DNA from 4 places in the Kitasatospora sp. NPDC056138 genome. Region 1 is predicted to be linked to each of the others. Evidence: riboswitches for the same ligand, from Rfam matches in the RefSeq annotation. Region 1 holds a riboswitch; each other region holds the start of a gene.
The links. A riboswitch is a leader RNA that binds a small molecule or an ion and turns the genes downstream of it on or off. The one in region 1 is predicted to bind cyclic di-AMP.
Positions count from the first base shown of each region.

Region 2: it holds a riboswitch for cyclic di-AMP, as region 1 does, so the genes downstream of both, ACFC1R_RS29280 (M23 family metallopeptidase) here and ACFC1R_RS22005 (M23 family metallopeptidase) in region 1, are expected to answer to the same signal.
Region 3: it holds a riboswitch for cyclic di-AMP, as region 1 does, so the genes downstream of both, ACFC1R_RS29490 (transglycosylase family protein) here and ACFC1R_RS22005 (M23 family metallopeptidase) in region 1, are expected to answer to the same signal.
Region 4: it holds a riboswitch for cyclic di-AMP, as region 1 does, so the genes downstream of both, ACFC1R_RS14555 (transglycosylase family protein) here and ACFC1R_RS22005 (M23 family metallopeptidase) in region 1, are expected to answer to the same signal.

Region 1 covers NZ_JBHJVK010000036.1:62,755-67,664, reverse strand. Annotated here, with positions in the region: gene ACFC1R_RS22015 (GNAT family N-acetyltransferase) at 1-559, opposite strand, end outside; gene ACFC1R_RS22010 (hypothetical protein) at 630-1,493, shown strand; gene ACFC1R_RS22005 (M23 family metallopeptidase) at 1,585-2,520, opposite strand; cyclic di-AMP (ydaO/yuaA leader) riboswitch at 2,533-2,691, opposite strand; gene ACFC1R_RS22000 (2-hydroxymuconate tautomerase) at 2,863-3,066, opposite strand; gene ACFC1R_RS21995 (alpha/beta fold hydrolase) at 3,200-4,009, shown strand; gene ACFC1R_RS21990 (TetR/AcrR family transcriptional regulator) at 4,009-4,578, shown strand.
Region 2 covers NZ_JBHJVK010000060.1:39,387-44,296, forward strand. Annotated here, with positions in the region: gene ACFC1R_RS29265 (PP2C family protein-serine/threonine phosphatase) at 1-960, shown strand, start outside; gene ACFC1R_RS29270 (hypothetical protein) at 1,395-1,589, shown strand; gene ACFC1R_RS29275 (DUF6348 family protein) at 1,609-2,388, opposite strand; cyclic di-AMP (ydaO/yuaA leader) riboswitch at 2,802-2,957, shown strand; partial or broken gene ACFC1R_RS29280 (M23 family metallopeptidase) at 3,107-3,490, shown strand; tRNA gene ACFC1R_RS29285 (tRNA-Gly) at 3,779-3,849, opposite strand; tRNA gene ACFC1R_RS29290 (tRNA-Pro) at 4,025-4,098, shown strand; gene ACFC1R_RS29295 (MDR family MFS transporter) at 4,251-4,910, shown strand, end outside.
Region 3 covers NZ_JBHJVK010000061.1:41,585-46,494, forward strand. Annotated here, with positions in the region: gene ACFC1R_RS29485 (nucleotide disphospho-sugar-binding domain-containing protein) at 161-1,288, shown strand; cyclic di-AMP (ydaO/yuaA leader) riboswitch at 1,678-1,832, shown strand; gene ACFC1R_RS29490 (transglycosylase family protein) at 1,837-2,970, shown strand; gene ACFC1R_RS29495 (DUF4253 domain-containing protein) at 2,889-3,335, opposite strand; gene ACFC1R_RS29500 (hypothetical protein) at 3,378-4,469, opposite strand; gene ACFC1R_RS29505 (GNAT family N-acetyltransferase) at 4,713-4,910, shown strand, end outside.
Region 4 covers NZ_JBHJVK010000019.1:13,365-18,274, reverse strand. Annotated here, with positions in the region: gene ACFC1R_RS14575 (exopolyphosphatase) at 1-119, opposite strand, end outside; gene ACFC1R_RS14570 (DUF501 domain-containing protein) at 116-769, opposite strand; gene ACFC1R_RS14565 (septum formation initiator family protein) at 759-1,286, opposite strand; gene eno (phosphopyruvate hydratase) at 1,416-2,702, opposite strand; gene ACFC1R_RS14555 (transglycosylase family protein) at 2,926-3,783, opposite strand; cyclic di-AMP (ydaO/yuaA leader) riboswitch at 3,788-3,988, opposite strand; gene ACFC1R_RS14550 (cytochrome P450) at 4,283-4,910, opposite strand, start outside.

The sequences.
Region 1 (4,910 bases):
AGAGCAGCGAGTCGTACCAGGTGCCGCGCAGCTGCAGGTCGTGCCGGATCCGGCCCTCCAGCTGGAAGCCGGCCTTGGTGAGCACCCGGACGGACGCGGCGTTCGCCGGATCGGCCCGGGCGGCGAGGCGGTGCAGGCCGAGCGTGCGGAAGGCGAACTCGCAGAGCACCGAGGTGATCTCGCTCGCGTACCCGCGGCCCCAGGTGTCGCGGCGCAGGGCGTAGCCGAGGGTGGCGGAGCGGTGGTCGCCGAGGTCGAGGACGGCGGTGCCGATCGGGGTGGCGTACGCGGGCTCGTCGTCGGCGAGCACGGTGACGGCGAGCCGGTAGCCGGTGCGCGGGTCGGCCTCGGCCTGTTCGACGTAGAGCTCGATCTGGTCGGCACAGGTCTCGCGGTCGCGCGGTTCGAAAGGCAGGTACCTGGCGGCTTCGGGGTCGCCGAAGACGGCGTACAGGGCGTCCACGTCGGCGGGGGTGTGGTGGAACTCGCGGATGGCGAGGCGCGGGCCGGTCAGCAGCACGGCCCCGCCAGGCTCCGCGGGGCCCGGTTCTGGCTCCATGCCGCCCGACCCTACAGCGGGCCGGGCCACCGGCGGCGTCCGTGCCGCCGCACGGGCTACCGTACGTACCGTGAACCACGATCTACAGCTCACCCCGCTCACCCGCACCGCCGACCTGCTGGCCTGGGCGGCCGAGCACGGGTACGAGCCGGTGCCCGAGGAGGCGCTGCGGACGGTGCTCACCCTGTTGGAACTCGGCGGCGCACCGATGCACGAGGGCTTCCCCGAGCTGAGTTCGCCGCTGCTGGAGCAGCTGCTGTACGAGCAGCTGTACCTGTACGTACAGCCCGCGGCCGAGCCGGAGGCGTACGGGCGGGCGGTGCGGCTGCTGGTCGACCACCAGCGGGCGGGCCGGCGGCTGAACGCCAAGCGGCAGGCGAAGCTGCACGCGGAGGCCGAGTGGCAGGGCGAGCTGCTCTGCGACCTGCTGCGCCGCCCGCACCTGGTGACCTGGCCCCGGCTGTACGCCCTGCTGCTGCGCGCGGACGGGGTGGACACGGCCGACGGGGCGGCCGTGTCGGCCTGGCTGGCGGAGTTCTGCGAGCTGACGGAGGATCAGCGCATCGCGTGCTTCGACTGGCTGGAGGAACAGGGGCTGCTGGAACCGGTGCAGGGCGACGAGGGGTGGAACCGGGCCCGCGTGCTCTCGGTGGGCATGGCCACGGACGGCGCCCGGCTACTGCTGGAGAACCGGCTGATGCAGCGCAGCTACCGCAATCTGGCCGGGCTGAACGCGCTGGGGCTGCCGATGCCCGACGAACTCTCCGGGGACTTCGAGGACTTCGAGGCCGTGGTGGCGGCGGAGGCGCTGCGGCTGTGCGGGGAGTGGACGGTGCCGGGCCTGCCCGAGCTGCTGGTGACGGAGTTCGCGGAGCTGGCACCGGAGCCGGGCACCGAGGAGATCGAGGAGTACCTGGCGGGCACGGGGGCCTGATCGCGCGCCGTCGGCCGGGAACCGCCCTCGGGGGTGTCCGGCGGGCCCGCACCGCGCACGGCGGGCCCGCCGGAGGTTCCTGCCGGTCGGCCTACGGCTGGAGGCCGTGGGACCGGAGCCAGGCGAGCGAGTCGACCGGGGCCCCGCCGCCGGGGCGGACCTCCAGGTGGAGGTGCGGACCGATGGGGGCGCCTCCCGACCGGAGGCCGGGGCAGTTCCCGGTCGTACCGACCTTGCCGAGCCGGGTGCCGGCGGCGACCGGGCCGGAGGCGGCGGAGATGGCGGAGAGGTGGCAGTACCAGATCTCGGTGCCGTCGGGCAGGGTCTGGATCACCCGGTACCCGTACGCACCGGACCAGCCGGCCGAGGTGACCGTGCCCGCGCCGAGGGCGGTGACCGGGGTGCCGGTCGGGGCCGCGAAGTCCAGGCCGGTGTTCAGGTGGGCCCAGTGCGAAGCGGCCGGGGAGGACTGCGCCGCGAGGGTGTAGTTGACGGTCGGCAGCTCCAGGGTGCCGAGCCGGTCGCGCTCGGCCGTGCTCTGGGTCTCGGCCGTGGCCTGGGCTTCGGCCGTGGTCTGAGCCTCGGCCGTGACCTGAGCCCCGGCCTGCTGGGCGGCCCGCTTGGCCTCGGCCTCCTGTGCGGCGGCCAGCCGGGCGGACTCCTCGACCGAGGTGCGCTGGCCGTCGGCCTGCTGCTGGATCCGGGCGGCGAGGGCCAGTCCGGGGTCGGCGGAGAGGACGTGCTCCGAAGCCGTGTCCGGGACCGAGAGCGCCGGTGCGGGGGCGGGCGGCTGGGCGGGGGTGGCCGCGGCGGCCGACCCCGCGGTGGCGAGTCCGGTGGCGCCCAGGCCGGCGGCCATCGCGGTCACGCCGAGCAGCGAGCCGCCGGTGCGCGGCTGACGGGGCATCCGGTGCCGGGCCGCCGCGTCGGTGTCGACGGCCTGCTCCTGCGGGGGTTCGAGCAGCTGGGTGCCGAACCCGAGCGTGCCGATCCCGAGGTTGGCGGGGGTGTGCGACAAGGACGCCACGGAGGCGCGCTCCTTTCCTTCCTTCGCGCCGACCGGGTTAGCTGACGGGTTCGGAGCAGGAAGGTCTCCTACGGGCGGACCGAGGCCCACCCGATTCACCCCAGGAACGTGGTTCCCCGGCTCCCGGGCCCGCCGCACGGGCAGGCCCAGAGGATTGGGCGACGGCGCACGGTGCCGTTCGGGTACGGCGTTGCCGACCGCGCTGCGTTATCAAACGTTAATCCGAGAAGCCCATGATTCCAAGCTGCGCGATTGGTGCAGTCCTGGCTTCCTGGGGCGCAATGGGCGATTTGTGACGATTGGCCAGCTCGCCCCATGACGGCCCGTTATCCACCGGAGGGCTCAGCCCCGGGCCTGCCGGTCCCACTCGGCGAAGGTCGTCCCGGCGATCGCCCAGTTCTCGCGCGGCAGTTCCTCGATCGCCACCCAGATGTTCTCCGGCTTCACACCGGTGATCCGGGCGTAGGCCTCGGTGAGTTCGCGCGCGATCTCGGCCTTCTGCTCCTCGGTGCGACCGGCCAGCTGCTTGACGTTGATGAACGGCATGACGACTCCCCACGGTCCGGCTCTGCGATCAGCCGCACCGTACCGCACGGTCCGGCGGACCACCTTGACGGCTAAGGCTATTAGCCTTAGCTTTATGGCTACAGGAAGCAGCCAACAACAGTGGAGGCAGTACATGTCGGACACCCGGTACCTCGACGTCCCCGGCGGCCGGATCGCGTTCGACGACAGCGGCACGCCCACCGACGGCACCCCGGTGGTGCTGCTGCCCGGGATGCTCGACTCCCGCGCCTCGTACCGGTACCTGCGGCCGCTGCTCACCGCGGCCGGCCACCGGGTGGTCACCATGGACCTGCGTGGCTTCGGCGAGTCCTCGATCGCCTGGGACGACTACTCCCCCGGCGCGATCGCGGACGACGTGCTCGCCCTGCTCGACCACCTGGGCATCGAGCGGGCCGTCCTGGTCGGCAACTCGTACACCGGCGCCACCGTGGTCGAAGCGGCCGGGCGCGCCCCCGTACGGGTGGCCGGGATCGCCCTGATCGACGCCTTCGTCGAGCACCGGGCGAACGCCCTCCAGCAGGCGGTGACGAAGGTGCTCGGCCCGCTGGTGCTGGCCTTCCCCGGCATCTGGGGCCTCGCCCAGCGGTACTACTACCCCTCGCGCAGGCCCGCCGACTTCGAGGCCCACCGGGCCGCACTGGTGGCCGCGCTGCGCACCCCCGGCCGGAAGACCGCCACCCGGGGCTACCTGAACGGCGACTCCGCGGCCCTCGGCTCGGCGGCGGCGGTGCACTGCCCGGCGCTGGTGCTGATGGGCGGCAGGGACGTCGACTTCCCCGACCCGGCCGAGCTCGCCGACCGGCAGGCCGCGGCACTGAGGGGCCGTAAGGTGATGATCGACGGTGCCGGGCACTACCCGATGGCGGAGTTCCCCGAGGCCACCGCCGACGCCCTGCTCCCCTTCCTGCACGAGGTCGCCTGATGCCCAGGGTCGGACTCACCCCCGCCGCCGTCGTCGGCCACGCCCTCACGCTGATCGACGAACAGGGTCCCGAGGCCCTCACCCTGGCCGCCGTGGCCGCCCGGGCCGGCGTCGCCACCCCCTCCCTCTACAAGCACGTCAGCGGCGGCCTGACCGAACTGCGCCGGCTGGTCGCCGTCCGGGTCACCGAGGACCTCGCCGAGCAGCTGGCCACGGCGGTGCTGGGACGCAGCCGGGACGAAGCGGTCGAGGCCCTGCTGGCGGCCTACCTGGACTACGCGGTCCGCCACCCGCACCGGTACGCCGCCCTGCCGCAGGCCCCGCAGGACGACGAGGAGCTGCAGTACGCGGCCGCCCGGCTGGTCGGCGTGATCCTGGCGGTGCTGCGCGGGTACGGGCTGGAGGGCTCGGAGGCGATCCACGCGGCCCGTGCGGTGCGTTCGGTGGCCCACGGCTTCGCCTCGCTCTCCACCGGCGGTGCCTTCCAACTGACCGAGGACCTGACGGTGACCCGGGAGCGGCTGGTCCGGGTGCTGACCGAGGGCCTGCGGGCCTGGCCCGCGGCCTGAGGCGGGGAGGGGACCGGCCCGCACCGCCACCCCGGGCTTGACGGGGTGCCACCCCGGCGCGCAGGGTGGCCAACAGGCCCCGACCACCGGGCGGTTCACCGGCCGGGGTGCGGGTGCTCGTCGGCGGGCGGCCGGACGGACGGCTGCGGGACGTCTCCACCGGGGCACGGCCCGGCACCGGGCCGGGCGGACGCGGACGGCTGCCAGCGGGTGCGGACACGGACGGGCACCAGCGGGTGCGGGCGCACCGGTACGGATCCGGGTGGGATTCGAGACCGAACTGTCGCAGACCACCCGCCACCACGACGGTCGGACTGGGTAGGTAGCATCCG
Region 2 (4,910 bases), on a different contig from region 1:
GGCGCCCTGCTGCTGCGCCCCGGCACCCTGGTGCTGCTGTACGCGGCCGCCGCGCTGGGCCTGTCCACCGAGTCGGTGATCCACACCGGTGAGCGGGTGGCCAGCGAGCACCCCGAGAGCTACGTCTTCGGCGTCACCCCGGGTGCCGCCCTGGTGGTCGGCGCGGTCGGGGTGGCCGGGCTGCTGCTGGCCCAGTTCCGCAGCCGGGTCGGCGTGCCCTGGCGCGGCGGCGGCACCATGCTCTTCGACCTTCGCGAACGGCTGAGGGTGCAGAGCCAGGTCCCGGCGCTGCCCGACGGCTGGTACGCGGACATGGCGCTGCGCCCGGCCGGTGGCCAGTCCTTCTCCGGCGACTTCGTGGTGGCCGCCAGGACCGGGCCCGGCCGACGGGTGCTGGAGTGCGTCCTGGCTGACGTCTCCGGCAAGGGCATGGACGCGGGCTCGCGCGCCCTGCTGCTGTCCGGGGCGTTCGGCGGCCTGCTCGGCTCGCTCCCCGCGCACGAGTTCCTGCCCGCGGCCAACGGCTACCTGCTGCGGCAGGACTGGGAGGAGGGCTTCGCCACCGCCGTCCACCTGGTGCTGGACCTGGACACCGGAGAGTACGAACTGCTCTCCGCCGGGCACCTGCCCGGGATGCAGCGGCTGTCGGGGGCCGGGCGCTGGGAGGTCCAGGAGGCGGCCGAGGGCCCGCTGCTCGGGATCTACGACGGCGCCAAGTTCGAGGGTGCGCGCGGCCGGCTGAACCGGGGCGACCTGCTGATGCTCTGCACCGACGGCATGGTCGAGGTGCCGGGGCGCGACCTCTCCGAGGGCATGGACCGGCTGATGGGCGAGGCCGACCGGCTGGTCGCCGGGGCGCTGCTGCAGAGCGGCAGCCGGGGCGCGGCGGTGCGGTTGATCGAGACGGTCGCCAAGGACGTCAACGACGACCGGGCGGTGCTGCTGCTCTGGCGGCGGTGAACCGGTGGTGAATTCGAACACCGGACATGTGTGTCAAGTCCGGCAGCCGATCTTCGGCCAATCCTGACGGCCCGTCGACGCGGTGCCCGGGCCGGTGCCCGACCGATCGATCACCACTGACCGGGCCGGTCACCGTGCCCCTGCCGACATCCCGTCAGAACCTCTCGGCTATCGTCTCGGTCGGCGGAAATTCGTCTCACATGCCAGGAACTTCGAACCCGGCTTTCGGCTATGCCTTTACGCAGTCCGCACGACCGACCACACTGAGTCGGGGCGGGGCTGGTCGGTATCGGTACTCGGGGGTTGGGGGCGTCTGCATGCGGCTCTCGGTCGGCGCCGTTCGGCGGCCCGTGCCCCGCCTGACAGGCCGGGCTCCGGCATCGCCACAGGGCTTCCCGATGAAGCCCCGCAACGAAGTAAGGAAGTGAGTCCGGGTGGTGCTCTCCGTCTCCGCACTGGTGCTGTTCGGTGCCCTCGTCTTCATTTTCATCCGCAACAAGCAGTTGAAGACCAGCCACGCGGTCATCTCGGCGCTTTTCGGATTCATGCTCAGTGCGTCGACGGCGGCGGAGCCGATCAGGAACTTCCTGTCCTCGGTGGCCAAGAGCCTTCAGTCCTTCTCCGGCTGACCCGTCGTCGGGGACCGGCCTACCGCCGGGCGGACCGCAGGGCCCGCCTGACCCGCCCCAGCAGTCCCCGCCGGGGGGCGGTGACCGTGCGGAGCACGGGTTCCGGCGCGGGGCGTACGGGTGCGGGTTGCACTCCGCCCTCGGCGACCAGCAGGACGAACAGGCGCGCCCAGCAGAACCGCTCGCCGCGCGGCCAGTCCAGGGCGTGCAGCGCGGCCGAGGCGGCCTCCGAGACCTCTCCGTTCACCCGGACCTCGGCGATGTCGTCCCCGGCCCGTCCGCCGAGGAACAGCTTCACGCCGTTCAGCTGCGGACCGGTGAGCTCGGGGCGGAGCGCCTCGGCGAGGGCCGGCAGCGGTTGGTGGTCGGCCAGCCAGCCGGCCAACTGCTCGTTGCCGAAGCCGAAGACCGCCGCCGGGCCCTGGATCGCCTGCCAGCCGGCCAGCTCGGCGGGCCGGTAGTGGTCGCCGTGCTCACCCCGGTGCTCCAGCAGCTCCACCACGGTGGAGGCGGTGGTGGTGGCCCACATCTTCACGGCGTTGTCGAGCTTCTCCTCCTCGGTCTTGCCGAGTCCTGCCGCGCAGTCCCAGACCACCGGGGCGTCCGCGCGGCCGAGGTCGAGGACGAAGCCGAGGTCCACGTGACCGCTCCCGCCGTCCCCCGGGTGCTCACGGACGGCCACCGCCGTGGTCCCCGGACCCCGGACCACCTCGCCGTCCACCGTGAACTCCACGCCGAACTGCGCCATTTCGCGGACCACGCTGCGCTGGATGACGGCCATTCGGTCCTGCGGACGCACGGGCGGGCTCCTAGCTCGAATAAATGATCGGTAAGTCGAACGCGAGGCGAGATTATCGGCCGCGGGCCCCGGCGGGAAACGGACCGTCAGTTACGCCGGGTGCGGGCGGGGTGACGGAGGTCACCGGGGATTCTTCCGGGGGTGCCGGAGCGTGCCCGAATGCGTGCAGACGGTGTGATTCGTGACCATCTGTACCAATCTGTCCGGCCGATCGTGACGGCGGGGGCTGCACAGAGCAGTCCGCCCTGGCCGGAGAGTGACCTCGGGCCCCGATGTCTTTATGTCTTCCTTATGTCCGGACTGAGACGGGCTTGCTCTGTGTACGTCGGATCGGTTTTTCTACTCACCCAGCCCGGCCACCGTCCGGGTCGGCCCGCCGGGTGGAACGCCGAGTCCTGCCGCTGCCCGGGGGCTGCACTTCAGCGCAGTGCACGGCAGGAGCGGGGGACCCACAGGTAAGTCGCCGAGCCCGGAGATCCGGGACGGCTAGGGGTGAAGCCGCATCCGTGCGGCCGGGCTACTCCCTGCCCGAACCCGACAGCTCACCTCGCAGGCGTCGGAGAGGACTCCCCCCATGTCCGCACAGGACAACCGTCGTTCCCGCCTGCCCCGATTCGCCCGCCTCGCGGTCGTCGCCGGTGTGACCGGTGCCGCTCTCGCGCTGCCCGCCACCGTGGTGACCGCCCAGGCCGCCCCGGCCTACACCTCTCCGGTGGCCAACCCGCACCTCGGCACCCCGTACCACGCGGCCGGTTCCGCATGGGCCAGCGGCTACCACACCGGGGTGGACTTCCTGGTCGCCACCGGCACCACCGTCAAGGCGGTCACCACCGGCACCGTGGTCGCCACCGGCTGGGGCGGCTCGTACGGCAACCAGGTCGTGATCAGGCACACCGACGGCAAGTACTCCGAGTACGCCCACCTCTCGGCGATCACCGTGAAGACCGGGCAGTCCGTGGGGACCGGCCAGCAGATCGGCCGCTCCGGCGCCACCGGCAACGTCACCGGCCCGCACCTGCACTTCGAGGTCCGCACCGGCCCGGCGTACGGCTCCGACATCAACCCGGTGAGCTACCTCGCCGCCCACGGCGTCCGGGTCTGACGCACCCCCGGTCACATCCCGCCCCGCTGCCGTGCGCCGCGTGCCACCGCGGTCCCGCCGCAGCGCTCCCCGTCGCGGCGGGGGAGGGGTGGGGCGGACCGGCTGCAGGACGTCGCGGTGGCAGGAGCGGGCCGTCCGGGCCCCTGGGGAGTGGGCCCGTGCGCTGCCGCCGGCCCGGCCTTCGGGCGGATCCGGCCGCGCGGGCCGGCGCCGACCTGACGCCGGCACAGACGACTTCGGGCCCCTGGCCGACGGTCAATCCGGGGGGCAGGGGCCCCGATTGGTTTGAGCGGGTGACGAGAATCGAACTCGCGTGACCAGTTTGGAAGACTGGGGCTCTACCATTGAGCTACACCCGCATGCCGGAACTGCGCACACGACGCCCCCGAGCACCTGTCGGTCACGAGGACGGGGTCAGCCTACCTGGTTCGGTCGGTTGCTTGCACACTGCTTTCGGTTCCGGGCATGTCCGACGGCCTCGCGATATAGCGGCGAGGGCGGACCGGCCGACGTGTACGCTTCCTCTCGGCACCACGGGGTGTGGCGCAGTTTGGTAGCGCGTCCGCTTTGGGAGCGGAAGGCCGTCGGTTCGAATCCGGTCACCCCGACAGTGCGGCAGGGTCTCGTCTGAGGGCGGGGCCCTGTTGGCTTTCCCGGGACTCCTGGCGTTCCGGAGGCGGTTCGGGCAACCTGGAATGTTGATCGTTCACCAAGTGTTTCGGTCAGTGCACACCCACGCCCCGAGGACAGCGAGAACCAGATGACAGCCGCCGACCAGCCCGCCGCCCGCCGGAGGGGGCTCGATCCGAAGGTCGCCGTCGGCGCGGTCTTCGTCGCCGCACTCTTCATGTCGATCATGGACACCACGATCGTCAACGTGGCGCTGCCGTCGATCGGGCGGCAGTTCGACGTGGATCCGGCCTCGGTCGGCGTGGTCAACGTCGGCTACCTGGTGAGCCTCGCCGTGTTCGTCCCGCTCTCCGGCTGGCTGGGCGACCGGTTCGGCACCCGCCGGGTCTTCCTGGCCGCGCTCGCCCTGTTCACGCTCGCCTCGCTGCTCTGCGGAACCGCGGGCAGCCTCGACCGGCTGACGGCCTATCGGATCTTCCAGGGGTCGGCCGGCGGCCTGCTCACCCCGGTCGGGATGACCATGCTGTTCCGGGCCTTCCCGCAGGAGGAGCGGATGCGGGCCACCCGGGTGCTGATGCTGCCGACCGCGGTGGCGCCCGCGCTCGGGCCGGTGCTCGGCGGCTGGCTGGTGGACAGCCGGTCCTGGCACTGGGTCTTCATCGTCAACGTCCCGATCGGCGTGCTGGCCCTGCTCTTCGGCCTGCTGTTCCTGCCCGACTACCGCTCGGACGCCGCCCACCGCTTCGACCCGGCCGGGTTCCTGCTCGCCGGGCTCGGCCTCGGCCTGGTG
Region 3 (4,910 bases), on a different contig from region 1:
GCCCGTCGCGAACGCCGACCCGGAGGGCCCGCCCTCCCCGGACTGCCGCCGGCCCTCAAACCCTCCGGGCTCCCCGCAGCCGAAAACCCCATGCTCCGGCCGACTTTCCTGACGTACCGTCAGATTTGAATCTTTCCCGCACCACGCGAGGAGTCACCTCATGCGCGTCCTGTTCACCGCCCCGGCCGCGGCCGGCCACATCTTCCCGATGGTCCCCACCGCCCAGGCCCTGCGATCGGCCGGGCACCAGGTCCTGTTCGCCGGTTCGGCTCCGCTGGAGATGCTGCGCAGCACCGGCCTGCCCGTGACGGAGATCGGCGACGGTTCCACGATCGGCGACGCGTTCCGTCGGGTCACCCAGAACGAGCCCAGGTACGTCGCCAAGGACCGCACCACCGAGGAGATACTCAAGCTCGCCGCCCTCGGTTTCGCCGAGCACGGCCGGGCCACCATCGACGGGCTGCTGCGGCTGGCCGCCGACTGGCGCCCCGACATCGTGGTGCAGGAGTCCTTCCAGGCCGGTGCGCCGCTGGTCACGGCCAAGCTGGGCATCCCCACCGTCGTCCACAACTTCGGTGTGATGCCCGGGCTCCCGATGGTCGGCCAGCTGGCCGAGGTACTCGCCGACGAGTACCGCGCGCACGGCCTGACCGGGCCTGCCGAGAGCACCGTGCTCGACGTCGTCCCGGCCTCCCTCGGCGGCGACGGCACCGGCTGGCGAGTCCGCTACGTCCCCTTCAACGGCGGCGGCACCGTCCCCGCGGACCTCCTCGGCCGCAGCGAGCGCCGCCGGATCGCGGTCACCCTCGGCACGGTGCTCACCGAGTACGCCGGGGTCAGCCCGATCGCCTGGCTGACCGAACAGGCCGCGGAGGTGGACGCCGATTTCCTGCTCGCCGTCGGCGACACGGACCTCGCCCCGCTGGGCACGCTGCCCGACAACATCCGCCCGCTGCCGTGGACCCCGCTCGCCCAACTCCTCGACGCCAGCGACGCCGTGATCCACCACGGCGGCTCCGGGACCATGCTCACCGCGGCCGTCGCCGGTGTCCCGCAGCTCATCCTGCCGCAGGGCGCCGACCACTTCATCAACGCGGACGCCGCCGAGGCCAGGGGCTTCGCCCTGCGCGCGGACAGCAGCACCGTGGACGCCGCACTGCTCACCCGCCTGCTCGACGACCGGAAGCTGCGTGAGGCGGCCGACGGCATGCAGACCGAGATCGCCGACATGCCGTCGCCCGCGGCCCTGGTCGCCGACTTCGAGCAGCTGCACCGCGGCCAGCGCTGAGGCCGGCCACGGCCGCGGCCACGCCCTCGCCGATCCGGCCCAGGCCCAGGCCCAGCTCCACGGACTCCACGGCCGGATCGGCACGTTCGACCGCCTGGTCGAGCGGCACGCTTCGGGGCGCGGGAGCGACCGTACGGCTCCCCGTGCCCCGGCGTGTCGACGGCCCTGCACCAGCGGCCCTGTGTCGCCTGCCCGCACCGGGCTTCCGGTCCGGCACCGGGCCGGAAGCCGTGGTCAGCGCGGGTTTCGGCGACGCGCTGGACAGGTGTCGTGATTTTTGTGTGATGTTCAGGATGCGGGCTTGTTATCGAGGTGATGATCCCTCTAGTCTCCCTGCAGTCCGCTTTTGCGGGCTCCCGGACGCAGTACGCCGAGTCCTGCCCACCACGCGTTCCGGGACACCGAGCAAACCCCTGGGCAGGAGCGGGGGACCCAGGTTAGTTGCCGCCCCCAACGGCTTGGGGTGAAGCCGCGTACCCACGCGGCCGGGCCACCTCCCGGTCCGAACCCGACAGCTCACCTCGCAGGCGTACGGAGAGGAACGTCCCGTGGTCTTTTCCGGTTCCGGCCGTCACCGCCGTCCCACCCAGGCCGATCGCGCCGTCGCCGCCGCCGGAGTGGCGAGTGTGGGCCTGGCGCTTCCGCTGCTCACCGCCGCCGGGGCGCACGCCGCTCCCGTCAAGACCTGGGACGCCGTGGCCCAGTGCGAGACCGGCGGCAACTGGAGCAGCGATGACGGCAACGGTCACTACGGCGGCCTCGGTCTGACCCAGCGCACCTGGGTCGCCTACGGGGGCGACAAGCTCGCCGCCGAACCCGACCACGCCACCAAGAACCAGCAGATAACCGTGGCCGAGCGCGTCCTCGCCGACTCCGGCCCCGGTACCTGGTCCAAGTGCGCCGAGGAGGTCGGCCTGACCGGCGGCACTCCCGCGACGAAGACCACGCCCACCCCGGCGCCTTCGGCCACGCCCACCTCGACGCCTTCGGCCACGCCCACCCCCGTGCCGAGCACCACCCCCGCTTCCCCGACGGCCACGCCCACTCCGAGTGCGCCCGCCGCCGACAGCAGCAGCCCCGCGCCGGGCACCCCCGCGCCGCCGTTCCCCGGCAGAGCGGGCTACGACCCGGCCAACGGCGTGTACTGGTACCAGGACGGCGGCGTCTGGCACTGGACCATCCAGCACGACGTCTACATCCAGCACATGAACGCGACCGCCCCGTCCTCGGCCCCCAGTGCAACTCCGGGCACGGGTACGGGTACCGGTGCGGTGACGCCGGGCCCGACGGACCCGGCCGCCCCCCAGACGTCGCAGTCGCCGCAGTCCGACAGCCCCACGACGGGTGCGTCCACCCCCGCGCCGTCGGCACCGGGCACGCCCGCCACCGGCTCCGCGACCGCCACGCCGCAGGTTCCGGGCACGCCCGCGGCGTCCGCCGACGGGACCACCTCCCCGCTGACGCCGGGCTCCACCGGTGCGCCCGCCGCACCTGCGGCCCCGACCTCCCCGGCCGCCGTGCCCCAGACCTACACCGTCGAGCACGGCGACACCCTCTCCGCCATCGCCCAGGCGCACCAGCTGACCGGCTGGCAGAACCTCTACGAGGACAACAAGGGCACCATCGGCAGCAACCCCGACCTGATCCTCCCCGGCCAGGCGCTGCACCTGCAGCAGCACTGACCCGGGCCGCTGCCCACTGCCGCCGGAAGGCCGCCGAGGAACACCTCGGCGGCCTTCCGGCCGTCCAGCCCCACCCGACGCCCGGTGGCGGCACCGTCCGGTGGCGGCGGCCCGGCACGGGCTGCTCGGCGTACGCGCGTACCGCCGTGCCCCTGCCGGACGTCGTCCGGGCGGGACGCGAAACGCCGGGCCGCCACGGCCGGCGCCTCCTCGATGGTGCGCGGCGGCGCGCCGACGGACAGGACCGGCTGATCGAACGACGGCACGACGAGCCTCACCCCGAATCGGTCCTCGCGGGAACGCAGCACCGCACAGCACCGAGCCACGTCGCCCTCGAAGTGGAGCGGGGCCGGCCGGACCGTCACGGAGGTGCACGGCGTCCGGCCGTGACGATCAGGGCGGACGGTTCAGGTCCGGAAGCCGACGTGTACGTGGTCGTGGTGGGTGGCGTCGGTGAAGAACCGGTTCGGCGTCGACCCGCCGGAGAGCGGGCGGGGGCCGCCGACGTTGTAGGAACCGGCCGCTGCGGCGGCGCGCATGAAACCGTCCACCAGGGCGTGCGGCGTCGCCGGGTCCACCACGGCCCGGCCGTCGATCTGCCAGACGTCGAAGGCCCGGCCGAGGGGGTGGTCGCTCGGGCGGGTGGTGCCGAAAACGTCGAGCGGATGGCCGGATCTGACCACGCTCACCGCGAACTCGTGGGCGGCGGCCAGGGCCAGCATCGCGGTCAGCACACTGTCGTGCACGGCCCCACTGCGGATGTCGGCGGCGGCCGCCGGCGGCAGGGTGATCCGACGATCCGCCAGGACGCTTTCCGCAGGCTGCGAGAGCGCGGCCGCAGCGGGCCCGGGAGCGGCCGGGTGCAGCGCGGTGACGGTCCAGCGCGGACTCGCCGCGCTCAGCCTCACGTCCACCGTCGTACCGCCCGGCTGGAGGGGGCCGTCGGCCGTCTGCGTCCACTGCTCGCAGACCACCAGCACACTCGCCGAGTCGGTGAGGATGCCGCCGTACTGGGCGACGACCACTTGGAGCGCGGCCCGGTCGGCGGTCTGGAGCAGGACACCCGCCTGGTCGGCGAGGGCGGGGTCGACGCCGAGCGGTGCGATCCGGCCCCGGGCCCCGGCCACGCCCTGTCCGCCGTCCGGCCAGGCCCCGAGTGCCTCGATGAGCTGGACCGCACGCAGCTTGACGTCCGGCTGGACCTGGCCCGCCCCCGGTGTCCAGGCCGAGGTGGCGGGCAGGGCCGGCACGGCGGAAGGCGCAGCGGAATGCACCGTGGTCGGTCCGCCGGTGGCCGTGGGCGGTGTGGGGGTGGAAGGGGTGGTGGACGGCCGGACGGGGGTGGTCGGTGCTGTGCCGTGCCCACCGCACCCGGCGGCCAGCGCGGCTGCGCCGAGCGCCCCGGCCAGCATCCGCCGCCGGGACGGGCGAGCGGACAGGTGCGCGGACGGGCAGCAGAGTGGGGCGCGGCCTGGTCCCTCCGGCTGGCTGGTGGTCATCTCCCCACTATGGCCACCCGGACAGACCACGGACGGACAGCTCGCCGGTGGACGGCTCGCGGCCGGGCAGGCCAGGCGGATCGGTGAGCGACGGGACGGACAGCGGACGGCGGGCGGACTGCGGTGGGCACGCAGGGCCGAGCGTCCGGGGACGGGGCGGCGGGCGCGGGCACGGGGCGCGGGCGCGGGCGAAGGCCGGTTAACGAGTGGCCCGGGGCGGACGGGCCGTACCAGAATGGGGCGATGATCATCAGAATGGCCCGCCTGGACGATCTCCCGCTGCTCCAGGACATCGAGCGGGCAGCCGGGGAGTCCTTCCGCTCGGTCGGGATGCCCGAGATCGCCGAGGACGAACCGCCGGCGCTCGACGAACTCGCCCGCTACCAGCGGTCCGATCTGGCCTGGGTGGCGGTGGATGCGGACGACCGTCCGGTGGCGTAC
Region 4 (4,910 bases), on a different contig from region 1:
TTGATGATCATCCGGCGGTCGCGGTCGGCGATCGCGCCGGTCTCGGGGTCGAGATCGGCGATCAGCAGCCGGATCGAGTTGGTGCCGCAGTCGATCGCGGCGACCCGGGTGGCGGTCATTCGCCCTCCTCTTCGGCCTGGCGCTTCTTCGCGGCGCGCTCGGCGGTCTTCTGTTCCTTGGCGGCGATCACCGCGGCGTGGTCCTCGGTCTCGGCCCGCTCCGCCGCCACCTTGGCCTCGCTCTCGGCGAGTTCGGCCGGGCTGACACAGGGGCCCTTGGCCCACCAGTCCTCCAGCATGCCGAGCGCCTCGTCGCCGAGCGGGTTGACGCCGGGCCCGGCCGCCAGCGAGTGGCCGACCAGCACGTGCAGGCACTTCACCCGGTCCGGCATGCCGCCGGCGCTCGGGAAGCCCTCCAGCACCTCGATGGCGTCACGGCGGGCGATGTAGTCCTCGTGCGCCTTCCGGTAGGCGGCGGCCAGCTCCGGATCCTCGGCGAGCCGGGCGCTCTGGTCCTTCATCACACCGTCCGCCTCCAGGGTGCCGATCAGCGAGGCGGCCTTGGGGCAGGTCAGGTAGTACAGCGTCGGGAACGGCGTGCCGTCCGGCAGCCGGGGCGCCGTCTCCACGACGTCCGGGTTGCCGCAGGGGCAGCGGTGCGCGACACCGCGCAGGCCGCGCGGCACCCGGCCGAGCTGGGCCGCGATGGCCGCGACGTCGGAGTCGGCGACAGGAGGGGTCTGGGAGGTGGACGGGTTCTCAGTGGTCATTGGGGTGCTGTCTCTGGCGAGGGGCGGGTGCGGGGGCAGTTGGCTGAGCGGTGGTGGGGGCGGCGGGCACGGTGACGGGCGGAGCGGCGGCATCGGCCACGGGAGGCGAGTCGGCCAGTGTGACCGAGCCCCAGACGCTGGTGTACCAGGGCACACCGGCCCTGGCGGCCGGACCGGCCGCCACCACACCGGGGGCGGGCTGGGCGGCGGGCGGGCTCGGGTCGATCGAGACGAACGGCGTCTCACCCGGCAGTGCGTAGTGCAGCCGCTCGCGGGCCTGCGCCATGACGAACGCCGGGTCCTGCCAGCGCGCCCGCTCCCGGCCGAGCCGCTCGACCTGCTGGGTGGCGCGCTCGGCCTTGGCACGCTGGGCGTTGATCTCCGAGCGCTGCGCGATGAACTGGCGGGTGGGATACGCGAGGATCGCCACGAGCGAGCACAGGACCAGGACGAGCACCGTGGCCCTACTGGTGAACCGTGGCCGCCCGGCGATCCCGGGGATCTTCCACCTCGCCATGTACCCCTCCCGTCGGCCCCGCGCGCCGGTGCCCCGCCGCCCAACCCTACGGGGTGGGGCGGCGGGGCACCGATGACCGGCCGAACGTGTCAGCCCTCGTACTGTCGGCCCTCGTGCTCGCGGCGCTGTTTACTCCGCGGCGCGGAAGCGCGGGAACGCGCCGCGACCGGCGTACTCGGCGGCGTCGTCGAGGATCTCCTCGATGCGCAGCAGCTGGTTGTACTTGGCGACGCGCTCGGAGCGGGCCGGGGCACCGGTCTTGATCTGGCCGCAGTTGGTGGCGACGGCCAGGTCGGCGATGGTGACGTCCTCGGTCTCACCGGAGCGGTGCGACATCATGCAGCGGTAGCCGTTGCGCTGGGCCAGCTCGACGGCGTCCAGGGTCTCGGTCAGCGAACCGATCTGGTTGACCTTCACCAGCAGCGCGTTGGCGGTGCCGGTCTCGATGCCCTTGGCCAGGCGGGCCGGGTTGGTGACGAACAGGTCGTCACCGACCAGCTGGACCTTGTCGCCCAGCTTGTCGGTCATGGCCTTCCAGCCGTCCCAGTCCGACTCGTCCAGCGGGTCCTCGATGGAGACCAGCGGGTACGCGGCGACCAGCTCGGCGTAGTACTCGATGAGCTCGGCGGCGGAGAGCGCCTTGCCCTCGAACTGGTAGGCGCCGTCCTTGTAGAACTCGGACGCGGCGACGTCCAGCGCGAGCGCGACGTCCTTGCCCGGCACGTAACCGGCCTTCTTGATGGCCTCGGTGATGAGGTCCAGGGCCTCGCGGTTGGAGTCCAGGTTCGGCGCGAAGCCGCCCTCGTCGCCCAGGCCGGTGGAGAGACCGCGCTCCTTCAGCACGCCCTTGAGGGTGTGGTAGACCTCGACGCCCCAGCGGACCGCCTCGGAGAACGACTCGGCGCCGATCGGCGCGATCATGAACTCCTGGATGTCGACGTTGGAGTCCGCATGCGAACCGCCGTTGAGGATGTTCATCATCGGGACGGGCAGCACGTGCGCGTTCGGGCCACCGAGGTAGCGGAACAGCGGCAGGTCGCTGGCCTCGGAGGCGGCGTGCGCCACGGCGAGCGAGACGCCCAGGATCGCGTTGGCGCCCAGCGAGGACTTGTCCGGGGTGGCGTCCAGGTCGAGCATGGCCTGGTCGATCAGGCGCTGCTCGGTGGCGTCGTAGCCGACCAGCTCCGGGCCGATCTGCTCGATGACGGCGAGGACGGCCTTCTCCACGCCCTTGCCGAAGTAACGGTTCTTGTCGCCGTCACGAAGCTCCAGGGCCTCGAAGGCGCCGGTGGAGGCGCCGGACGGGACAGCGGCACGACCGGTGCTGCCGTCGTCGAGGCCGACCTCGACCTCGACCGTGGGGTTGCCACGCGAGTCGAGAATCTCACGGGCTACGACGACATCAATGGACGGCACGAGGCATCTCCTAGCGGAAGCAGGTCCTACGGACAGAGGGTGCAGTCTGCGGACGATTGCGGAGTCGTTACGACCAGAGCCTAACCGCACCGGGCCCTCTGGCCACGCTGGCCTTGGCCCCGTCTCAGCGTGTGGCCCGCTACTCGCCGGTAGTTCACCTGAATGACGACGAGTGGGCCGTTTCCGCAGCACGCGCGGAAACGGCCCCTCATGCCACGGGGGATCAGCTCAGGTGCAGCACCTGGCCGGGGACGATCAGGTCGGCGTTGCCGCCGATGGTGGAGCGGTTGGCATCGTAGAGGTGCTGCCAGCCGCCGGAGAGGTGCTGGGCCTGGGCGATGCCCGACAGCGTGTCACCGTCCCTGACGGTGTAGCTGTCACCGGAGGCGCTCTGCGTGGTGGCGGCCGCCGGAGCCGGGCTCTGGGCCGGGGCCTGCCGGGCCGGGGCCTGCTGGGCGGCGCCACCGGCGAACTGGTTGTAGATGCTCTGGTGGCTGGTCCAGTACCAGCCGCCGTTCTTCTGGTACCAGTACTTGCCGGAACCGGCGTCGTACCCGGCGTGGCCGGGGAAGCTCGGGGCGGCACTCGACGGGGAAGCGTCCTGCGAGGACTGCTTCTTGGCGCTGCTGCTCTTGGTGCTGCTGCTCTTGCTGCTGTACGAGCTGGACTTGGAGCTGCCGGTGTCGACGTCGGCCGCCGAACCGTCCTTGCCCAGGCCCGCCTCGACCGAGCAGACCGGCCAGGCGCCGGGCCCCTGCGAGGCGAGGACCTTCTGGGCGACGGCGATCTGCTGGCCCTTGCTCGCGTGGTTGGCCTGGTCGGCGTACTGGCCGCCGCCGTACGCCTTCCACGTGCTGGAGGTGAACTGGAGACCGCCGTAGAAGCCATTGCCGGTGTTGATGCTCCAGTCGCCGCCGCTCTCGCACTCGGCGACCTTGTCCCAGGTCGACACGGAGGCGGCGTGCGCGCCGGTGGCGGCGAGCAGCGGCATCGCGAGGCCGACGCCGGCCACACCGGCGACGGCGATGGCCTTCTCGGCCTGGGTCTTTCGACGGTGACGGCCCGAACCGGTGAACAGCATGAAGGTGTCCTCTCCGCACGCCTGCGAGGTGAGCTGTCGGGTTCGGACCGGGAGGTTGGCCCGGCCGCGGTAGGCGGGACAGGAATGGCTTCCTGCCCTGCTGAGGCGGCTTCACCCCAAGCCGTGGGGACGGCGACGAAACCTGGGTCCCCCGCCCTTGCCCAAGGGTTCTGGTCGGTGTCCCGAGGCGCGGCGGGCAAGGTTTGGCGTTCCGCGCAACGGGGTTCGCAACTGCGAACTCAACGGAGACTACGCATACCCTCACACCAATCACAAGCTCATATCCCGTACATCACACGGGAATTACGGTCTGTTTATGTGCGCTTACAAACGGTGTGGCTTTGTCCGGTTTGATGCGTATTCAGAGAGTCGCAAACAGGGCAAATCAGACACGCCGTCAGCCCGACACGCCCGGTTTGCCTGGTGTCCGGAAGCCTCCGGACACCATGTGGCACATCTCACCGAAATCCCAAGAATGACTGCCGGATTGCGGGGAAGATCAGCGCTGTTGCGCGGTAAAGGAAACCGGCAGTTCGCGCAGTCCACGCATGATCAGACCACCTCGCCAGCGCAGTTCAGCGGGGTCGGCGGCGAGTTGAAGGTCCGGCAGCCGGGTGAGCAGCGTCGCCAGCGCGGCCTGCCCCTCGAGTCGGGCCAGCGGGGCGCCGATGCAGTAGTGGATGCCGTGGCCGAAACCCAGGTGCGGATTGTCCTTTCGCGCCAGATCCAGGGTGTTCTCCTCGGCGAACCTGGCCGGGTCGCGGTCCGCGGCCGCGAGTACCACCAGCACCGGGTCCCCGACCGGGATCTCCACGCCGCCGATGCTCAGCGGGCGGGTCGCGAACCGCCAGGTGGCCAGCTCCACCGGACCGTCGTAGCGCAGGAGTTCCTCCACGCCGGTGGCCAGCAGCTCCTTCTCCCCGCGCAGAACCGACTCCTGCAGCCGGGCCCGCTGCTCCGGGTGGCGGAGCAGCGCGAACAGGCCGTTGCCGATGAGGTTGACGGTGGTCTCGAAGCCCGCGAACAGCAGGATGAACGCCATCGCGGCGGCCTCGTTCTCGGTGAGGTGCTCACCGTGGTCACTGGCCCGGATCAGACCGGAGATCAGATCGTCCCCGAGGTCGGCC